2 regions of the Actinomadura luzonensis genome follow, and region 1 is predicted to be linked to the other one. Evidence: riboswitches for the same ligand, from Rfam matches in the RefSeq annotation. Region 1 holds a riboswitch; the other holds the start of a gene.
What was found. Region 1 has a riboswitch for thiamine pyrophosphate ahead of thiO (glycine oxidase ThiO). Riboswitches for the same ligand answer to the same signal wherever they lie in the genome.

Region 1 (7,080 bases):
CGGGCCCAAGGGGCAGGTCTACGACGGCTGGGAGACCCGGCGGCGGCGCGCGCCCGGCCACGACTGGGCGCTGGTGCGGCTCGGGGTGCCGGGCGTGATCCGCGGGGTGGTCGTCGACACCGCCTGGTTCACCGGCAACTACCCGCCGCACGCCCGGGTCGAGGCGGCCTGCGTCGAGGGCCACCCGTCCCCGGAGGAGCTGCTGGCCGCCGACTGGGCGGAGATCGTGCCGAGGTCGGAGCTGAAGGGCGACGCCGAGCACCTCTTCCCCGTCGCCGGCGGTGAGCGCCGCACGCACGTGCGGCTCAGCATCTTCCCGGACGGCGGCGTCGCCCGGCTGCGCGTGCACGGCGAGCCCCGCCCCGACCTGACCCCGTACGACGGGCTCGGCCTCGACCTGGCCGCGCTCGCCAGCGGCGGGCTGGTCACCGCCTGCTCCGACGGCTTCTACTCCGCCCCGCACAACGTCATCGCCCCCGGCCTGGCCCGCCACCAGGCGGAGGGCTGGGAGACGGCGCGGCGGCGCGACGGCGGCAACGACTGGCTGGTCATCCGCCTGGCCGGGCGCGGCGTGCTCCGCCTGGCCGAGATCGACACCACGAATCTGATCTTCAACGCCCCGGCCGCGGTCACCCTCACCGGCTTCGACGGCGAGCCCGGCGCCGCCGCCCCGGTGGAGCTGCTGCCGCGCACCCGCCTGCAGCCCGACACGCCGCACCGCTTCCGCCTCGGCGCCGCCGCCGGCGTGCCGGTCACGCACGTCCGGGTGGACATCCACCCGGACGGCGGCCTGGCCAGGGTCCGCCTCCACGGCCACCTGACGCCCTGAGCGGCGCCCCCGGGCGTCACTCCCGGGGCGTCACTGCCAGAGGTGGACGGTGCTGCCCGGCGGGCGCTCGCTGCTCGGCAGCGGACGCTGGAACTGCACCACGCCGCGGTTGCCCAGCCGGTGGACCTCCACCCTGAAGCCCAGCGCGGCCAGCTCGCGCCTGGCGTCCTCGACGTTCTTGCCGATCACCTGCGGCACCAGGGCGAACTGCTGGTCGTCGCGGGCCTGGTTGTCGCCCCGGCCGAACCAGTCCCAGAAGTCGGTCTGGCAGCGCGCGACCGTGACCGTGACCTGCGCGCCCCGGTCGACCTCGGACTTCGCCTTCGGCACCTGCGCGATGACGGTGCACGGCTCGGCGTCGTCGTCGATCTCCTGCACCTGCACCGAGAAGCCCTGCTGGCCGAGGTAGCCGGCGGCCTCGTCCTTCGGCATGCCGCCGACGTCCGGCATCACCAGGCCGGCGCTGACGAAGATCGAGATGCGCGCGCCCTCCTTGACCTTCTCGCCCACCTGCGGGGAGGTGCGGATCACCTTGTCGCGCTCGACCTCGGTGTTGGGCAGCCGCTTGACCGAGCCGACGGTCAGGCCCTCCTTGGCGATCGCGGCGCGGGCGTCGTTGCCGTTCATGCCGGTGACGTTGGGCACCACCACGCGCTTGGGGCCGAGCGAGGGCGTCAACGTGATCGTGGCGCCCTGCTCGACCTCGGTGCCGGCGAGCGGGTCGGTGGACAGGACCAGGCCCTCGGCGGTCTTCTCGTCGTACTGGCCCTGGCCGGTCCTGATCTTGAAGCCGCCCTTGGCGGCGTCCTGCTGGGCCAGCGCCATGCTCTTGCCCACCAGGTCGGGGACGTGCACGTAGTCGGGCTGGGCGAAGAACCAGCCGGTCAGCCCGATGGCGACCACCATGAAGGCGGCCAGCGCCACCAGGAACCAGTTGGGCCGGAACCCGCGCCGCCGCCGGCCGGGGACCTCGGCGCGCGGCTGGACGAGCGTGTGCGCGGGCGCGACCTGCGGCACCGAGGGGGCGGCGTGCACGGCGGTGCGGTCGTTCGGCTGGGACGGCGGCTGCGGGCGCAGGCCGGGCGCGGACCCGGCCATCGACCCGGCCATCGACCCGGCCATCGGCACGGGCGCCGGGCCGGGCAGGGAAGCGGCCGCCGGGGCCGCCATCGACCCGGTGACGGGCGCGGACATCGCGCCGGAGCCGCGCATCGGCCCGTACGGCCGCGCGTGCGACAGCGGCGGGATCGTGGTGCGCGGCAGCATGCGGTGCGCGTCCACGGCCGCCACCAGCAGCGCCGTCGCGTCCTTCGGGCGGTCCTGGGGCTCGCGCGCCGTGGCCTGCGCCACGAGCGTGTCGATCAGCGGCGGCACGTCGGGCGTCAGCGACGACGGCGCCGGCACGGTGTCGTGGACGTGCCGGTAGGCGACCGACATGGGCGTCTCGCCGTCGTAGGGCTGCTGCCCGGTCACCAGCTCGAACAGCATGATGCCGGCCGCGTAGACGTCGCTGCGCACGTCGGCCGCGCCCGTGAGCACCTGCTCGGGCGCCATGTAGCCGATCGTGCCGATCATCACGCCGGTGCGCGTCTGGTTCGTCGCCTCGATGGCCTTGGCCAGGCCGAAGTCCACGACCTTGACCCGGCCGTCGTCGGTCATCAGCACGTTCTCGGGCTTGACGTCGCGGTGCACCATGCCGGCCTGGTGGGCGGCGCCGAGCGCGGCCAGCACCGGGATGAGGATCTCCAGCGCCTCGCGGGCGGGCAGCCGGCCGCGCTCGCGCAGCACGTCGCGGAGCGTGCGGCCCGGCACGTACTCCATCGACAGGTAGACGACGTCGTTGTCGGTGCCCTGGTCGAAGACGTGCACGACATTGGGGTGGGAGAGACTGGCCACCGACTTCGCCTCGCCGATGAACCGCCTGACGAACGCGGGGTCCTCGGCGAGCGAGCGGTGCATGACCTTCAGCGCCACCGTGCGGTCGAGCCGCACGTCGAGCGCCAGGTAGACGGTCGCCATACCGCCCCGGGCGATCCGGCTCTCGATGCGATAGCGTCCATCGAGGAGCCGCCCGACCAGAGGGTCCGCAGTCGTCGTATCCACCCCGCCGAGTTTACGGGCGTTTTGGCACCGGCAGGGCCCGGCCGCCCGAAACCGATGCCGAGCCGTGCCCCCTGGAACGCACCATAGTCCCGCGGGCCCCGCTGTGTCCCACCCGTGCCACGAAAGGCCGGGTCACGGGCAGGGCGCGGGGGTCACGGGGTCGTCATGGGGTCACGGGTCACGGGGTCATGGGCGAGGACGCCTCGGCGTAGCGGCGGCGCGGGATGCGCCCGGCCTGCCGCGCCAGCCGCCCGGCCGACACCGCCGCCTTCATCGCCGCCGCCATCAGGTCCGGCCGCTGCGCCCGGGTGACCGCCGTGGCCAGCAGCACCGCGTCGCAGCCCAGCTCCATCGCCAGCGCGGCGTCGCTCGCCGTGCCGATGCCCGCGTCGAGGATCACCGGCACCGAGGCGGCCTCGACGATCAGCTCGATGTTGTGCGGGTTGCGGATGCCGAGCCCCGACCCGATCGGCGCGCCCAGCGGCATCACCGCCGCGCACCCGGCCTGCTCCAGCCGCCGGGCCAGCGCCGGGTCGTCGCCGATGTACGGCAGCACCACGAACCCGTCGGCGACCAGCCGCTCGGCCGCGTCGAACGTCTCGATCGGGTCCGGCAGCAGCGTCCGCTCGTCGGCGATGACCTCGAGCTTGACCCAGTTCGTCCCCAGGGCCTCGCGGGCCAGCCGGGCCGTCAGCACGGCCTCGCCCGCGGTGAAGCAGCCGGCCGTGTTCGGCAGCACCTTGATGCCGCGCTCGCGCAGCACGTCCAGCACCGAGCCGCGCGCCGCCGGGTCGAGCCGCCGCATCGCGACCGTGGTCAGCTCGGTGCCCGAGGCCGCGAGCGCCTGGTCGAGCACCTCCAGCGAGGGCGCCCCGCCGGTGCCCATGATGAGCCGGGAGGCGAACTTCTCCCCGGCGATGATCAGCTCATCCACCCTGCACCGCCGTCAGCACCTCCACGCGGTCGCTGTCGCGCAGCGCCGTGGTCTCCCAGGCGCCGCGCGTGACCACCTCGTCGTTCACGGCCACGGCGACCCCGGTGGTCGCCGTGGTCAGGGCCCGTACGGCCTGCGCCACGGTCGTGCCGTCGGCGAGCTCGTGCGCGGCCCCGTTGATCTGGACAATCATGCGATCTCCTGAACTCCCCCCGACTCGTGGAACCTGGCGGGCGAGCACAACGCGCCCAGCGCGTCCAGCTCGGCCGCCTCCTCGCCACCGCTCTCCCCGGCGACCAGGGCCGCCGTGAGGGGCGCGAGCAGCACGCCGCCCCGGTGGTGACCGGTGGCGAGGACGAGCCCCGGCGCGCCTCCAGGGCCGATGACCGGCAGGTTGTCGGGCGTGCCCGGGCGCAGGCCCGCCACCACGTCGGCCAGCTCCAGCTCGGTGACGCCGGGCACCAGCTCCCTGGCGTCGCGCAGCAGCTCGTACAGGCCGCCCGCCGTCACGCGGGTGTCGAAGCCCAGCTCCTCCTGGGTGGCGCCGACCACCAGCTCGCCGTCGCCCCGGGGGACGAGGTAGACGGACGAGCCGTGGACGGAGCCGCGTACGCACCGGGTGAGCAGCGGCCGCGGCGAGCGCAGGCGCAGGATCTGGCCCTTGACCGGGCGCACCGGGACCCCGGCCAGGCCGCCGCTCCAGGCGCCGGCCGCGAGCACCACCCGCCCGGCCCGCACCTCGGACGGCCCCGCGCCCTCCTCCAGCCGCACCCCGACGACCCTGCCCGCGCCCGGCGGCTCCGCTCCCGTGTCGTCCTCGCGCAGCAGCCCGGTGGCGCGGGCCCGGACCAGCGGCACCCGCAGCCGCTCCAGCGCGGCCAGCAGCGCCGCCGTCACCCGGCGCGGGTCCACCCAGGCGTCACCGGCCGCCAGCAGCCCGCCGCGCACCGACGGCGCCAGCATCGGCTCCAGCCGCCGGCACTCGCGCCCGGTCAGCCGCTCGACCGGCAGCCCCAGCTTGTCCATGAACGCGGCCAGCTCGTCCAGCGCCGCGAGGTCGTCGGCCCCGAACGCCACGTCCAGGGTCCCCTCCGCGCGCAGGTCCACCCCGGGCCCGGTGGCGGGCAGGCCCGCGTCGGCGGCCAGCTCGGCCGCGAAGGCCGGCCAGCGGCGCAGCGACGCCATCCCGAGCCGCAGCAGCGGCGCCTCGGTGTAGGTGACCTCGCTGATCGGGGCCAGCATGCCGGCCGCCGCGTGCGAGGCCCCGCGCGCCGGACGCGGATCGACCACGGCCACCCGCCGCCCGGCCCGCGCCAGCCGCCACGCCACGGACAGCCCGACGACCCCGCCCCCCACGACCACGTCGGTGAGCCCGGAGAGCCCGCCGCCCGCGCCGGAGAGCCCGGCGGTCGTAGTGGAGAGCCCGGCGGCTGCGCCGCCTGCGTTCGCGTCCATCGTGCGCTCCCTTCGCCGGCATGATCCGGATCAGGTGTCTTGCGGTCGAAGGCCCGCTGGCAGCCTTCCTCTCAGCCCGGTCACGGCCGGACTCCCGCGCGTCTTACGCCCACAGCCTACGACCTCACCGGCGTGTCCCCGCACGCCCCCCTTCGCCGCCGGGCCGCGCGCCCGTCTATGGTCTTGGTCGTGAACCATGTCGTGGTGGTGGGAGCGGGCCTGGCCGGCGTGCGCACGGTCGAGGCGCTGCGCGGGCGCGGATTCGACGGCACGATCACCCTGGTCGGACGGGAGCGCCACCGCCCCTACGACCGCCCGCCCCTGACGAAGAGCGTGCTGCTGGGCGAGTCCGACACCACCTTCGTCGACACCGACCTCGCCGCGCTGCGCGTCGCCTTCCGGCCCGGGGTGTCCGCCACCGCGCTGCGCCCGGGAGCCGTCGAGACGACCGAGGGCGAGCTGCGCTACGACGGCCTGGTCATCGCCACCGGCGCCGACCCGGTCAGGCTGCCCGGCGACGGCCCGCAACACGTCCTGCGCACCCTGGACGACGCCCACGAGCTGCGGGCCGCGCTGGTGCCCGGCGCCCGCGTCGCGGTCATCGGCGCGGGGTGGATCGGCGCCGAGGTGGCGACGGCCGCCCGCCGCGCCGGCTGCCACGTCACCGTCGTGGAGGCCGGGCCCGCGCCGCTCTTCACCGCCGTCGGCGCCGAGATCGGCGCCCGCACCGAACGCTGGTACGACGGCATCGACCTGCGCCTGGACACCATGGTCCACTCCGTCGAGGAGGGCGGCGTCGAGCTGGTCGGCGGCGAGTTCCTGGACGCGCACGTGGTCGTCGCCGGCATCGGCGTCCGCCCCGCCGTCGAGTGGCTCGCCGACGCCGACCTCGACCTGCACAACGGCGTCGTCGTGGACGAGCGGCTGCGCGCCTCGCTGCCCGGCACGGTCGCGGTGGGCGACTGCGCCGCCTGGTGGTCGCGCCGCTTCCAGGCCAGGCTCCGCGTCGAGCACTGGGACACCGCGCTCAACGCCCCCGAGGTCGCCGCCGCCGCCCTGCTCGGCGAGGACGCCGTCTACGACCCGGTGCCGTACTTCTGGTCCGAGCAGTTCGGGCACATGGTCCAGTACGCGGGCCACCACCCGGCCGGCGAGCGCCTGCTCTACCGCGGCGGCCCGGAGGGCAAGTGGTCGGCCGTCTGGCTGCGCGCCGACGACACCCTCGCCGCCGTCTTCGCCGTGGACCGCCCCCGGGACCTCGTCCAGGGCCGCCGGCTCATCGACGCGGGCGCCCGCCTCCACGCGGAACGCCTGGTAGATCCAGAAGTACCCCTACGGGATTGTGTTGTTTGAGCAAGCACGCCATGTGGTAGTTGTGGTTCCGTGACGCTTTCTGTTGCACAGATCGACCGGGAGACCGACCAACTCGTCGACGAGTGGCTCACCCTCCCCGAAGTGGCCCGGCGCCTCGACCTTCCGATGGGGCGGGCCAAGCAACTCCTCAAGGACCACAAGCTCCTCGGCGTGCGCCGGGAGGGCAGTGGCGGGCCGCAGGTGCCCGCGGTGTTCCTCGACGGAAAGGAAGTGATGAAGGGCCTGCCGGGCACGCTGACCGTGCTGCAGGACGCCGGCTACGACGACGTCGAGTCCCTGCGCTGGCTCTTCACCCCCGACGACTCGCTGCCCGGCTCGCCCATCGAGGCGATCAGGGCCGGCCGTCACACCGAGGTCAAGCGGCGTGCCCAGGCCCTCGCTTTCT
Region 2 (7,080 bases), on a different contig from region 1:
GCCGGCGTCCGCTGAGCAGCCCGATCAGCAGCGTCACCAGCGCCGCCACCAGGGCCGCGCCGAGCGCGCCGTTCATCCACGGCTCGCGGGTGAAGCCGATCGCGGCGCGCGCGCCGGCCCAGAAAGCGTCCCAGGCGGGCAGGGTGGGCGTCGAGGTGGTCAGCCAGTACGCGGCGAAGCCGAGCGCCCAGGGCAGCAGCATGCTCCAGCGCGAGGGGGCGTCCTCGGCGGTGTCCCAGCGGCCGGAGCGGGCGAAGAGGAAGTAGTCGACGGCCAGCACCGCGAACATCGGCACGAACACCGCGCCGATCACGCCGAGGAACGCGCCGTAGGAGGTCACGTCCACGACCAGGGCGATCGCGACGGTCAGCAGGCCGATGGCGACGGAGAAGACCCGCCGGTCCACGCGCGGCATGAGGTTCTGCAGGGACACCGTCGTCGAGTAGACGTTCGCGAACGACTGGTCGGTCTCGCGCAGCACCAGGACGCCGAAGAACAACGCGCCGAGCGGCGCCGCCACGAACGGGGCGAACACCGCCGTGCTGTCGGCCGTCACCGCCGCCGAGCCCGCGATGGCCACCGCGTACACGCCGAGGCCGAGACAGGCGACCTGGGCCAGCGTGTAGCCGCCCACGACGCCGGTGAACGCGGCCCGGCTGGAGCGCGAGTGCCGGGCGAAGTCGGCGGCCATCGGCACCCACGACACCGACAGCGCGATCACGTAGTCGACGGCGGCGGGGAAGGCGGTCCAGGAGCCGCCGGCGTGGGCCGGGGCCTCGTTGAGGAAGAACCAGGCGAACCACACCATCGACACGATCACGCCGGCGGTCACGTACCGGCGGAGCAGCCGGATCGAGCCGAGCGGCCAGATCGTCAGCGCCGTGGTGAGGACGCCCGCGACGAGCACCCACACCTGGTACGGCACGCCGCCGAAGATCGCGGTGGCCGCCTTGGCGATCACCCACAGCTCGAACGCGCCCCAGCCGAGCATCTGCACGATGTTGAGCACCGTCGGCACGTAGGAGATCCTCGCCCCGAACAGCCCGCGCAGCAGCACCATGGCCGGCTTGCCGGTCCGCGTGCCCGGCACGGCGGACAGGCCCACCATGGCCGTGCCGATGAGGCTGCCGACCAGGGCCGCCATGAGCGCGGCCGCCAGGCTGAGCGGGGCGTCGCCGAGCGGGTCGAGCAGGAACAGCGCGCCGGAGAAGCCGAGCAGGCTGACGCCGAGGTTGGCCCAGAGGGCGCCCTGGTCGAGGACGCCCAGCGTCTTGGGCGGGGTTCCTTCGAGGGTCAGCGGAACTTCGTCGGCGACATGCGTCATCGCTCACTCCCTACGCCGGCATTACCCGGACAGGTTCAGGCGGTCGGCAGCAGCGGTAGCTGCCCTCTCAGCCTGGTTGCCCCAAGCTCCCGCGACGATCTGTAGTTTGTGCCCTCATGATGCCTCAACGGCGCCGGAAGCGCCATATGGGGCTGTTATGCGACAAACGGCTCCTGGCCGGTCTCGCTCACCATGGGACGGCGCGCGGCCTGCCACGACTGCATGCCGCCGCCGACGTTGACGGCCTCGCGGCCGAGCTGGTTGAGCCAGGCCGCGACCTGCAGCGAGCGCCCGCCGACCCGGCAGACGACGTAGACGGTGCGGTCGGCCGGGATCTCCTCGACGCGCCCCTGGATCTGGGTCATGGGGATGTGCACGGCCTCCGGCGCGTGGCCCGCCAGCCATTCGTCCTGCTCACGGACGTCGAGCAGGTAGGCGTCTGCGGGAACGGCGCTGGCCTCGGTCTCAGGAACGGTCATGCCTCCATTGTCTCCGCCGCGCGGCGCGCGTCGTACGCGGCGCGCGCGGCGGCGATCTCGCGCTGGTGCGTCTCGGTCCAGGTCACGAGGGACTTGATGGTCTCGTGCAGGGTACGGCCGAGCGGCGTCAGCGCGTATTCCACCCGAGGCGGCACGACGGGGTGGACCGTGCGGGTAACCAGGCCGTCGCGCTCCAGGTGGCGCAGGGTGACGCTGAGCATGCGCTGGCTGACGCCGTCGATCTCGCGGCGCAGCTCGGTGAAGCGCAGGCTGCTGCAGTCGAGCAGGGCGATCACCAGCAGGGACCACTTGTCCGCGACGCGGTCGAGGATCTGGCGGACCTCGCAGTCCTCGCGGGTGTCCCACTGGCGGACGTCGTAGTCCTCGTCCTTGGTGCTCTCGCAGTAACCGAGTACCGGCAAAGTGCCTTCTTCCATGGCATCCCATCCTGGCCCAAGATGTGGACGGTTACCAGAGATAACCGATAGGCCGATTAGTAACCGGGGGTTTCCCATGCCTGCCCGTCACTGGGGCGTGCTCGCCGTGTTGTGCGGCGCGATCTTCCTTGAAGGCATCGACGTGGCCATGCTCAACGTCGCCCTGCCGTCCATCAGGGCCGACCTCGGCCTGTCCACCGGAGCGCTGAGCGGGGTGGTGAGCGCGTACGTGCTCGGCTACGGCGGCTTCATGCTGCTCGGCGGCCGCGCGGCCGACCTGCTGGGCCGCCGCCGGATGTTCCTGCTCTGGCTGACGGTCTTCCTGCTGTTCTCCGGGCTGGGCGGCTTCGCCGAGGAGGGCTGGGTGCTGCTCGTGGCCCGGTTCGTGACGGGGGTCGCGGCGGCGTTCCTGACCCCGGCCGGGCTGTCGCTGATCACCACGACGTTCCCCGAGGGCCCGCTGCGCAACCGGGCGCTGCTGGTCTACGCGGGGACCGCCGCCGGCGGCTTCGCGCTCGGGCTGGTCATCGGCGGGCTGCTGGCCGCCGTCGGGTGGCGCTGGGTGTTCTTCGCGCCGGTGCTGATGTCGGCGGCGCTGCTGCTCGCCGCGATCCCCCTGCTCAAGGAGCCGCCCGCGGCCGGCCGGCCCGCTGCGCGGAGCTTCGACCTGGCGGGCGCGGCCACCGTGACGGGGGCGATGATGCTGCTGGTCTACGGCGTCGTCCGGCTGGAGCACCCGGGCGACGGCCTGCCGCTCACCGTCGCGGCCTTCGCCGGCGGGCTGGCCCTGCTGGCGGCGTTCGCCGCGATCGAGCGGCGCTCGGCCGCCCCGCTCGTCCGGATGGGGATCTTCCGCGCGGGCGCGCTGGTCCGCACGAACCTCATGGCGGCCCTGCTCACGGCCTCGTTCTTCGGCTTCCAGTTCCTCCTCACGCTCTACCTCCAGGAGCTGCGCGGCTGGTCGGCGATCGAGACCGGGCTCGCGCTGCTCGCGGCGGCCGCCGACGTGGTGCTGGCGCCGACGCTCACGCCGTGGCTGGTCAACCGGTACGGCAACGCCCGGGTGGTGCTGGGCGGGCTGCTGTCGGGGCTGCTGGCCTACGCGTTGTTCCTCGGCGTGGGCCTGGACTGGGCGTACGCGGCCATGCTGCCGTCGATGCTGCTGATCGGGCTGATGTTCGCCTTCGTCTACGGCCCGCTGACGATCGTCGCCACCGACGGCATCGCCGAGCACGAGCAGGGGCTGGCCGGCGGGCTCATCAACACGTCGTTCCAGTTCGGCGCGGCGCTCGGCCTGTCGGCGGTCACCGCCGTGAACGTGGCCGCGCTGGGCGGCGCGGACACGCCGGAGGCGGGCCTGGCCGCGCTGCGCACGGCGCTCGCCGTGCCGGTGACGGCCACGCTGGTGGCCGCGGTGATCGCGGTGATCGGCCTGCGGGCGGCGGCCCGGCCGCGCGCCGGGCAGCCGCTGCCGGTGCCCTAGGCGCTACTTCAGCAGCTTGGACAGGCGGCGGTCGGCCAGCGGCTTGCCGCCCGTCTGGCAGGTGGGGCAGTACTGCAGCGAGGAGTCGGCGAAGGAGACCTCGCGGATCGTGTCGCCGCACACGTCGCAGGGCTGCCCCGCCCGGTTGTGCACGCGCAGGCCCGACTTCTTCTCCGCCTTGAGGTCCTTGGCCGCGAGGCCCTGCGCCCGCTCGACCGCCTCGGCCAGCGTGGTGACGATGGCCTCGTGCAGGTCGGCGATCTGGGCGTCGGTGAGGGTCGCGGCGATCTTGAACGGGGACATCTTCGCGGCGTGCAGCACCTCGTCGGAGTAGGCGTTGCCGATGCCGGCGATGACCTTCTGGTCGCGGAGCAGGCCCTTGATCTGGGTGCGGTTGCCGCCGATGATGCGCTTGAGCGCGGCGACGGTGAAGGACGGGTCGAGGGGGTCGGGGCCGAGGGCGGCAACGCCCGGCACCTCGTCCGGATTTTTCGTGACATAGACGGCGAGCCGCTTCTGCGTCCCCGCCTCCGTCAGCTCGAACCCCGGCGCCTGCCCCTCGTCGTCGGGCGCGAAGCGCACCCGCACCGCGAGCGGGCCCTTCCCCGGCCGCACCGGCTTGGCGTTCGACAGGTCGTCGCGCCAGCGCAGCCACCCGGCCCGGGCCAGATGGATGACCAGGTGCAGCCCATCGCAGTCGAGGTCGAGGAACTTGCCGTGCCTCGCCACCCCGGTGACGCTCAGCCCGCCGAGCGCGCTGACCGGCGGGTCGAACGTCTTCAGCGCCTGGATGCCGACGACGTCGACGGCCATGATCGATCGGCCCACCGCCCGTTCGCGCAGGAAGTGGGCCAGAGACTCCACCTCGGGAAGTTCCGGCATGCTCCCAGGGTACGGTGCCCGCCGGACCGTCCACAGCCTGTGGAAACTACGGCACGTCCCAGAAGGCCAGCTCGTGGGCCATCCCCTGGACGAACAGCGCCTCCGCCCGCGCCGGATCCGGGTCCGCCTCGTCGACGAGCTGCGCGATGCGCGCGGCCAGCGCGGCGAAACCGGGGTCGGCGTAGGTGTCCACCCAGGCGCGGTAGCGGGGCTCGGCCGGCGGGTCCTGCGCCAGGAGCCGGCCGAGGCGCGAATAGCCCCACATGCACGGGTACAGCGCCGCCAGCCCCTCCCCGTAGTCGGCCGCCGACTCCAGCAGGAACGACGTGTACGCCGCGCACGCCGGCCCCTTGACCGCCCCGTCCAGGTCGGCGCCGAACCCGGCCGACAGCGAGCGGTGCAGGCTCAGCTCGTCGTGGTACGTGGCGTGCGCCAGGTCCACCAGGTCGCCGAGGTGCGCGTCCGGCGCCTGCCAGGCCAGCCGGGAGAAGACCCGCACGTAGTCGAGCAGGAACAGGTAGTCCTGCTCCAGCCACGACCGGAACACCGGCTCGGGCAGGTCGCCGCGGGCGATCCCGGCCACGGTGGGGTGGTCGAGCTGCGCCCGCAGCAGCGGTTCGCCGAGGGCGTGCAACTTTTCCGAGATGCTCATGACTGGGAGGTTAGTGTCGAGGCATGAAGGTCACGATCGCCGAGGAACTCCTGCTGCTGGCCTACAGCGAGGACGAAGGCAAGCCGCTCGTCGGCGCCGTCCAGCTCGACCCGGCGCTGGCGGGCGCGCTGCTGGCCGAGCTCGCCGTCGAAGGGCGCGTGGAGCTGTCGGACAAGAAGCTCGTCCTGTCCGGCGCCGAGCCGCTCGGCGACGACGAGCTGGACGCCGTGCTCGCCCGCGTCGCCGAGGACGGCAAGGAGCGCAAGCCCGCCTGGTGGGTGCAGCGCCTGCAGTCGGCCAAGCTGCGCAACCGGCTGCTCACCAGGCTCGCCCAGGCCGGGGTGCTGAGCGAGCAGCGCGGCAAGGTGCTCGGCCTCTTCCCCGTCACGCGCTGGCCGGAGGCCGACCCGGGGGTGGAGGCCGAGGTCAGGGAGCGGGTGGCGAGCGTGCTCGGCGGGGCCGACCCCGACGCCCGCACCGCCGTCCTGATCGCGATCATGCACGCGGCCAAGCTCGACCGCAAGGCGTTCCCCGGGGCGAGCAAGGAGCGGATCAAGGAGATCGCCGAGGGCGCGTGGGCGGCCGACGCGGTGGCGAAGACCATCGCGGCCATCAACGCCGCCGCGATGGCCGCGATCACGGCCGCCACCGTCGCCGCGACGACGACCTCCTCCTCGGGCTGACCCCGGCCTCCTCGGGCTGACCCCGGCCGGGGGCCTCAGCTCGCGTCCGCGACGTCCTTCGGCACCGGCTTGTCCTCCTTGAGCGCGTTGAACAGGGCCGTCGCCTTGGTGCGGTCCCACTTGATCGCGGTGCCGCCGCTCGGCACGATCTCGTTGCCGCCGAACGGCACCACGGTCGTCACCGGGCTGTCGCCCATCGACAGGCCGAGCGAGAGCATGTCGAACACGCCGGTGCCGCCGTCGACCGCGACCGCGTCCGTGGCGCTCATGGCCAGCGGGATCGAGGTGAACGGGTTGATCAGCACGCCGGGGCTCGCCGCCTTCTTCACGACCGCGCCGAGGAACTGCCGCTGCCGCTTGGTGCGCTCGAAGTCGGGCAGCGCGCCGCCCTTCCTGGTGCGCACGTAGCCGAGGGCCTGGGCGCCGTTGAGCACCTGGGTGCCCTTCTTCAGCTTGAGGCCGGCCTTGGGGTCGTCGACGTCGGCGCGGACGTTGATCTCGACGCCGCCGACGGCGTCCACGATGTCCACGAACCCGGCGAAGCCGATCTCCATGTAGTTGTCGATGTGCACGCCGGTGACCGTCTCGACAGTGCGGACCAGCAGCTTCGGGCCGCCGAGCGCGTAGGCGGAGTTGAGCTTGTCGCGGCCCTTGCCGGGGATGGTGACGGCGGAGTCGCGGGGCAGGCTGACCAGCGTGGGCTTGTCGCCGGTGTCGGGGATGTGCAGCAACATCATCGAGTCCGTGCGCTGGCCGACGGCCCGCCCGGTGGCCAGCTTCTTGCGCTCGGCGGCCGACAGGCCCTTGCGGCTGTCGGAGCCGACCAGCAGCCAGTTGGTGCCGGGGGTGTCGCCGGGGCGGCCCTCGTAGTCGTCGAGCACGCCGTCGATGCCGGTGAGCCGCGAGTCGATCCAGAACAGCATGCCCACGGCCGTCACCAGCAGCGCGACCAGCAACGCGGCGACGATCTTCACGATCAGCCGGCCGGACGGCCGCCTGCGCGGCGCGCGCGGGGGCCCGCCCTGGCCCCGCTGCGGCGGTTCGCCACCGCCGCCGGGCGCCCGCAGCGGCCGGACCGGGCTGCTGCCGGAACGTTCCCGGCCGTACACGCGCGAGCGCCCCTGGGGCGGCTGCTGCCCA

Region 2: another riboswitch for thiamine pyrophosphate. It lies ahead of MF672_RS11415 (purine-cytosine permease family protein); the one in region 1 lies ahead of thiO (glycine oxidase ThiO).

Annotation. Positions count from the first base shown of each region.
Region 1 is NZ_JAKRKC020000002.1:2,984,197-2,991,276, forward strand. Features, by position in the region: gene alc (allantoicase) at 1-829, shown strand, start outside; gene pknB (Stk1 family PASTA domain-containing Ser/Thr kinase) at 860-2,932, opposite strand; gene MF672_RS44240 (thiazole synthase) at 3,111-3,866, opposite strand; gene thiS (sulfur carrier protein ThiS) at 3,859-4,059, opposite strand; gene thiO (glycine oxidase ThiO) at 4,056-5,321, opposite strand; TPP riboswitch at 5,312-5,429, opposite strand; gene MF672_RS44255 (NAD(P)/FAD-dependent oxidoreductase) at 5,511-6,674, shown strand; gene MF672_RS44260 (Rv2175c family DNA-binding protein) at 6,705-7,080, shown strand, end outside; gene thiE (thiamine phosphate synthase) at 7,060-7,080, shown strand, end outside.
Region 2 is NZ_JAKRKC020000001.1:2,374,247-2,381,326, reverse strand. Features, by position in the region: gene MF672_RS11415 (purine-cytosine permease family protein) at 1-1,324, opposite strand, end outside; gene MF672_RS11420 (methylated-DNA--[protein]-cysteine S-methyltransferase) at 1-15, shown strand, start outside; TPP riboswitch at 1,315-1,427, opposite strand; gene MF672_RS11410 (rhodanese-like domain-containing protein) at 1,480-1,803, opposite strand; gene MF672_RS11405 (winged helix-turn-helix transcriptional regulator) at 1,800-2,225, opposite strand; gene MF672_RS11400 (MFS transporter) at 2,317-3,723, shown strand; gene MF672_RS11395 (Fpg/Nei family DNA glycosylase) at 3,727-4,605, opposite strand; gene MF672_RS11390 (TenA family protein) at 4,652-5,257, opposite strand; gene MF672_RS11385 (GOLPH3/VPS74 family protein) at 5,281-5,940, shown strand; gene MF672_RS11380 (LCP family protein) at 5,976-7,080, opposite strand, start outside.